Regions from separate parts of the Exiguobacterium sp. BMC-KP genome, predicted to be linked through region 2. Evidence: a T-box and tRNA genes for the amino acid it is inferred to sense, from the RefSeq annotation. Region 2 holds a T-box; the other holds one or more tRNA genes.
The links. A T-box is a leader RNA that pairs with one kind of tRNA and senses whether it is charged. The one in region 2 lies ahead of glyQ (glycine--tRNA ligase subunit alpha), so its partner is inferred to be a tRNA-Gly.

Region 1 (3,421 bases), on a different contig from region 2:
AACTAGGAGGGCATCCAATCGTTCTAAGTGGCGCGGATATGCAGATCGGACGGGGCGAGCCGCTCTCGGATACGATTCAAGTCATGAGCCGTTATGTCGATGCACTAATGATCCGGACATTCGGTCATGACATCGTCGAGACGCTTGCTACGCATGGCACGATTCCAATCATTAATGGACTGACGGATTTGCATCATCCTTGCCAAGTGCTCGCTGATTTGCTAACGATTGAAGAAACGTTTGGAACACGGGCTGGACAGGTTTTGACGTATATCGGAGATGGGAATAACATGGCGCATTCATTGATGATTGGTGGAGCACTCAGTGGTATGGAAATCCGGATCTGTACACCGGCGGCCTATGCTCCCGATCCACAAGTCGTTCATGAGGCACAGGTCATCGCAAAGGAGACAGGAGGGAACATTGTCGTCTTAACGAGTCCTGAAGAAGCAGCGAGTGGTGCTGACATCGTGTATACGGATGTCTTCGCGAGCATGGGACAAGAAGAAGAGGCGACGATGCGTCTTCAAGCATTTGAAGGATATCAGGTCAACGCACAGATCATGGATCAAGCAAATGACGCAGCTATCTTCCTGCATTGCCTGCCCGCACATCGGGGAGAAGAAGTCACGGCAGATGTCATCGATGGCAAACAGTCTGTCATCTTTGATCAGGCTGAGAATCGTCTTCATGCACAAAAAGCGTTACTCGTCACATTACTTGGATAATCACAAAGACTCGGTCGTCTATATTTAGCGACCGAGTCTTTTCGTTTGAGAGAAGTTAATCATAATGGCGTCGGGCTAATCGTTCTTCCTGTTCTCGTTTGACTTGTCGCTTATTTTTTTCGTGCAGGCGTTTCATGAAAGAGGTTGTTTGCCAAGAAGGAGCCCAGTCGGATTCTTTTCCGGCACGGAGTGCAAGAATATAATCATAGCTTTGATGAAGTCGTTCAATCATCTCCGTTCGGACGTCACAAATATGACCGTGTCCGGGGATCAACAGTTTGACTTCATATTCGTAAATGAACGATTCGAGTAACTCGAGCGTCGTCAAATACTCAGCGGAATCATGTTCAATCAAGGGGATTTCAACGTCGGAAGCGTAATCACCACAGACTAATAAGTGGAGTGGCATGACGATGAAGGAAAGATGGGTCGCTTCATGACCGGGCGTCAAGAAGAAAATCAGTTTCGTTTGACCGATTGTCAACGTCGTCTCCGATTCATGGATGACATGCGTCACGTCTGGAAAGAGAACGGGAGAGTCGATGTAAAATTCATCGTTGAAGTCTTGAACGGCTTGGAGTGCTTCCTGTCGGTCGACATCGATGAACGGTTTAGAAGCGATGACGATGGCATCCGTAAAGGCATAGGCACCTAAAATATGATCAAAATGAGCATGCGTATAGACGATGTATAATGGTCGTTCACGACGCACAATTTCGACGTCTCGACGAATCGTTGCAATCTCATCGGGTAACCAGCCAGGGTCGACGACGATCAGACAATCAGGCGTCTCGATCAATGTTGATGTCGTTTTCATGAGTGTACTTTGATAAATCGTTACGCCGGGCATTTTCATCTGAATCATACGAATCCTCCTTTACGAATCTCTATCTATATCGTTGTATACCCATAAATTCGCTGGAATCATCAGCAGAACAAATAAAAAAGACGACTCGCACGTCGCGAGTCGCCTGCCCTCTAGAGGGAAATGGTCCTAGACCTATGTTATGTCATAATTGGAGCGGGTGAAGAGAATCGAACTCTCGTCATCAGCTTGGAAGGCTGAGGTTTTACCATTAAACTACACCCGCGTATTGGCTACATGAAATATAGTAGCATAGCAAAGAGGTCATTTCCATAACTTTTATGAAAAAAAGCAATTTCTTTTAAATTTCAGTGTACAATAATACTAGTTAATCGTTTCCACTGGTAATCTTGATTTGTAATATGGGTAATGTTGGGTAGAGGAGAGAGTGTCTGGTGAATGAAGTTCGAGTTTGGAGCGAACAGACGATGGGAAAAGGATGGAAGGCGATTTGCCACCATCAATTCGATCGTCATCGCTTATTGATAGGAGAGTGGTTCCATAACGTAGGTGTACTTGCTTTTTCCATCAATCAAGATGCGGATTTGTTACCGGATGTCCTTCCAAACACATTCGATCTGCCGCTCGTCTCGGAACGTATGCAACGTGTCATTGAAGCATACGCGCCTTTTTCTGTACAGTGTCTCAAGGTACATCTTGAGACGAAAGACGGAGTGGTTCCGTACTATCTTCTCAATCTCTTATCTGTCAGTCGAATCGAATATCTACATACGACGGATGTCTTCCGTCCGATCCCGAGACGACGTGTCTATTTTTTGACAGAGCGACGGATCAACGATTCGATATGTCCGCACCACCTGATGCGAGATGAACGCACACAGCGCATGTTCGTCTCTGCTCAGCTCGCTCGACAATTCGAGTGTATGGCTGTGACGGGTATCCACTTTGAAAAGATACAACGAATGGAGGAATTTAAATGAAACAGTACACAGTCGATCATTGGATCACGTTAGAATATCCAAAGGTATTTGAATATCAAGAAGAAGAAACGTACGTCAGTTTTTATTCGACGGATGAAAATGCAATGGGTACGCTACAGTTATCCATTTATGAATCAGATTCTGAAGAGCTGACACCGTATGAAGCAGCAGAACAAGAAATCAACCTGTTGGTTGAAGAGTTCGGAATTGAACTGACGGGAGCACTTGAAGTTCGTCGCAATTCAACAAAAGAAGCGTTGCTCGCAGTAGATGGAAAAGAAGAAGATATCTTCTTACGGATCTATGCTTACTCGGACGGGGAACGGTTAGTTCTGTTGACGTACTCTGCAGAACGCGAGACGCTTGAGATCGAGGAAATCGAAGCAATGATTTCTTCATTGACTTGGATTCAATGAGGTAAATAATAGAGATGGAAAAAGGCGGCGGATCGTTAGGATCCACTGCCTTTTTTGTATCGGTCGTTAGGTCTTAAGAAGAACGGGAAGACGATCGCGCGGTTGCTGGATTGACTTGTTTATTCAACCAGCTCGCGATATCGGCAAAAACACGAATTCGTTCGAACTCATGGAAGAGCTCGTGACGCAATCCACGATAAATCGTCAGCTGTACAGCATCAACGCGGACACGGTTATACATGTCAAACAAGTGATGAATCCCTTTGCCGTCAAACGCCACCGCGTCATCGCCACCTGCAATCAGCAGAAGAGGTAAATGACGTGGGTGTTGATAGATGGAGGCAAGCGCATTGACGAGTTTCGTTGCTTGCAGTAGCTCATAGAAGAAGCCGAGTGTAACCGTTTGACCGGACAACGGATCAGCATCATAACGCATGACGGATTGCGGATCCGAAGATAACCAGGCATTTT
Region 2 (3,421 bases):
GACGCCCGAACGTCGGAAAATCGACATTCCTCAATCGCGTCATTGGACAAAAGATTGCCATCATGTCTGATAAACCGCAAACGACGCGTAATAAGATTCAAGGTGTCTATACGACAGAAGATGTTCAAACGATCTTCATCGATACACCAGGGATTCACAAACCAAAACATAAACTCGGCGATTTCATGATGAAGGTCGCGACGAACGCTTTGCGTGAAGTCGATGCGATTTTATTCATGGTCAACGTGACGGAACCAAAAGGAAAAGGTGACGACTTCATCATTGAAAAATTGAAGGAACTCGATACACCAATCATTCTCGTCATGAATAAGGTCGACTTGATTCATCCGAATGATATTCCGCCAATCATCGAGTCATACAAAAATGAACTCGAGTTTGCGGCAGTCGTTCCGATCTCTGCGCTTCAAGGCAATAATGTTGAACCATTGCTTGAAGAAATCGCGAAGATTCTACCAGAAGGACCGATGTATTATCCTGCGGATCAAGTCACCGATCACCCGGAACGCTTCATCATCTCGGAAATGATCCGCGAGAAAGTCTTGCAAAAGACACGCGACGAAGTACCACACTCGATTGCAGTTGCGATTGATCAAATCAAGACGCGCGAGAACGGGAACATGGTTGATGTTCATGCGACGATCTTAATTGAGCGGGATTCTCAAAAAGGAATCATCATCGGAAAGCGTGGCGCACTTCTAAAAGAAATCGGTTCTGAAGCACGAACGGACATCGAGATGTTACTCGGGACGAAAGTCTACTTGAACTTGTGGGTCAAAGTCCAAAAGGATTGGCGGAACAAGGCAGGTCAATTGCGTGAACTTGGCTTCCGCGATGACGAGTATTAAGCGATGATTGATAAGGCGGAAGGGCTTGTATTACGAACGGTCGTATATGGTGAATCGAATAAGATCGTCACGCTACTGACACGTGAATTCGGCAAGCTCGCCGTCATGGCGCGAGGAGCGAAGAAACCTGGGAGTCGTTTTAACGCGGCGAGCCAACCTTTCGTCCGAGCCGTCTATATCTATCCACGGTCACGTGGTCTCGGTCAGTTGAAATCGGCAGATGTCATCACGAGCCATGCGCATATCCGGCAAGATGTTGTCTTGATGGCATATGCGATGTATTTGCTTGAGCTTGCGGATAAGGCGCTTGATGAACGGGTGCCACAACCGGCGCTGTATGATTTATTCGTTGAAGGACTTGAGGCGATGGATGACGGACTCGATCCAGACGTTGTCTCCTTCATCATCGAGTTACGTCTATTGCGCCACTTAGGGATTGCACCGCACTTGAATGGATGTACGATTTGCGGAAGTACAGAAGCACCATTTGCTTTTTCGCTGCACCATGGAGGTCTGTTATGTCGTCGTCATCGCCACGAGGATGAACATGCTGTCTTCATGACGGAAGCGGTCGCGAAGATGTTGTACGTATTTTCCGTTTACGATTTTTCACGGATCGGTACCGTGACGGTAAAGCCGGAAACGAAGCGTTTGTTGCGTCAAATCATGGATGCTTATATGGAACGCTACAGCGGGTTGCGTCTGCGGTCAAAACGCGTTCTCGACCAGTTGATTGATTTCGGCAACGATTGACAGCAACAAGCGGGTTCGGTAGAATGAATGCGGAAGAAGCAACTAAATGAACACGATGACGAAAAGGAGTACCGTCTTTTTCTCAATTAAGCGATTCCAGGGTGGTGTGAGCTGGAAGTGAGAGGGGCGCGAACGGCGTTTCGGAGTGTTCTTTGTCAAAAAGAGTGGCATGCGATGCATGCAAGTAGGGTGGAACCGCGGGCTTGTCTCGTCCCTATGTGCAACGATTGTTGTACATAGGGGCGTTTTTTGCGTTCCCTAATCATTTCGGAGGTGAAAGTCGTGAAGATGACAGTACAAGACATGATCTTGACATTACAAAAATTTTGGGCAGAACAAGGCTGCTTGACGATGCAAGCATACGACGTAGAAAAAGGAGCCGGTACGATGAATCCGATGACGTTCTTACGGAGTCTCGGACCAGAACCATGGAACGTCTGTTATACAGAACCATCACGTCGTCCAGCAGATGGTCGTTACGGAGAAAATCCAAACCGTCTATACCAACACCATCAGTTCCAAGTCATCATGAAACCATCGCCTGATAACATTCAGGAATTATACTTACAAAGTCTCGAATTACTCGGCATCAACCCACTCGAACACGATATTCGTTTCGTAGAAGATAACTGGGAGAACCCGACGTTTGGTGCTGCTGGTCTCGGTTGGGAAGTATGGCTGAACGGAATGGAAATCACGCAGTTCACGTACTTCCAACAAGTCGGAGGAATCGAGTGTAATCCGATCGCAGTAGAAATCACTTACGGAATCGAGCGTCTCGCTTCGTACATTCAAGATGTCGAAAGCGTGTTTGATCTCGTTTGGACAGATGGCTTCAAATACGGTGACATCTTCTATCAACCAGAATTTGAACACTCGAAGTATACGTTTGAAACATCAGATGTCGCATTGCTCTTTACGTTGTTCGATCAATACGAAAAAGAAGCAAATCGTGCTTTGGATGAGAACCTCGTTTTCCCGGCATATGATTACATCTTGAAGTGTTCACATACCTTTAACCTCCTCGATGCAAAAGGAGCGATCTCTGTCACGGAACGAACAGGATTCATTCATCGTGTTCGGAACATGTCGCGCCGTTGTGCGCAAAGTTTCATCGAAGAACGGGAACGTCTTGGCTTCCCATTGATCAAGTCGAAAGCAGGTGAGTCACATGCATGAATTATTACTTGAAATCGGTTTAGAAGAGATGCCGGCTCGATTCGTCCTTCAATCGGAAACACAACTTAAGGAGCGCGTGACGCGTTTCCTCGAAGAAGCACGGATTGAGTTTGCAAGCGTCGAATCATTCTCGACGCCACGCCGTCTAGCAGTTTACGTCAAGGGTCTCGCAGCGCGTCAGAGTGACCTCGAAGAAACATTAAAAGGACCAGCAAAACGCATCGCGATGGACGAAGCAGGGAACTGGACGAAAGCAGCAGAAGGATTTGCGCGCGGTAAAGGATTAACGACGGATGATCTCTTCCTTGGTGAAGAAAAAGGAGTCGAGTACCTATATGCGACGCGTAAGGAAGTCGGACAAGCGACAGCAGATCTGCTTCCTGGCTTAAAACAAGTCGTTGAAGCAATGACATTCCCGAAAAACATGCGTTGGAGTACACAATCATTGCGTTATATGCGTCCGATTCGTTGGTTGATCGCTTTGCTTGATGATCAAGTCATCCCGTTTGAAGTTGCATCTGTCGAAACAGGTCGGACGTCACGTGGACATCGTTTCCTCGGACAAGATATCACGATCTTGCGTCCAAATGCCTATGTCGAAGCACTTGCTGGCGAACACGTCA

Region 1: it encodes a tRNA-Gly, which carries the amino acid that the T-box ahead of glyQ (glycine--tRNA ligase subunit alpha) is inferred to sense. The anticodon was not compared.

The regions. Positions count from the first base shown of each region.
Region 1 is NZ_LGIW01000013.1:87,236-90,656, reverse strand. It holds gene argF (ornithine carbamoyltransferase) at 1-728, shown strand, start outside; gene ADM98_RS03290 (MBL fold metallo-hydrolase) at 784-1,593, opposite strand; tRNA gene ADM98_RS03285 (tRNA-Gly) at 1,746-1,819, opposite strand; gene ADM98_RS03280 (imm11 family protein) at 1,989-2,534, shown strand; gene ADM98_RS03275 (hypothetical protein) at 2,531-2,950, shown strand; gene ADM98_RS03270 (alpha/beta fold hydrolase) at 3,024-3,421, opposite strand, start outside.
Region 2 is NZ_LGIW01000015.1:168,919-172,339, forward strand. It holds gene era (GTPase Era) at 1-866, shown strand, start outside; gene recO (DNA repair protein RecO) at 870-1,619, shown strand; T-box leader at 1,666-1,838, shown strand; gene glyQ (glycine--tRNA ligase subunit alpha) at 1,908-2,798, shown strand; gene glyS (glycine--tRNA ligase subunit beta) at 2,791-3,421, shown strand, end outside.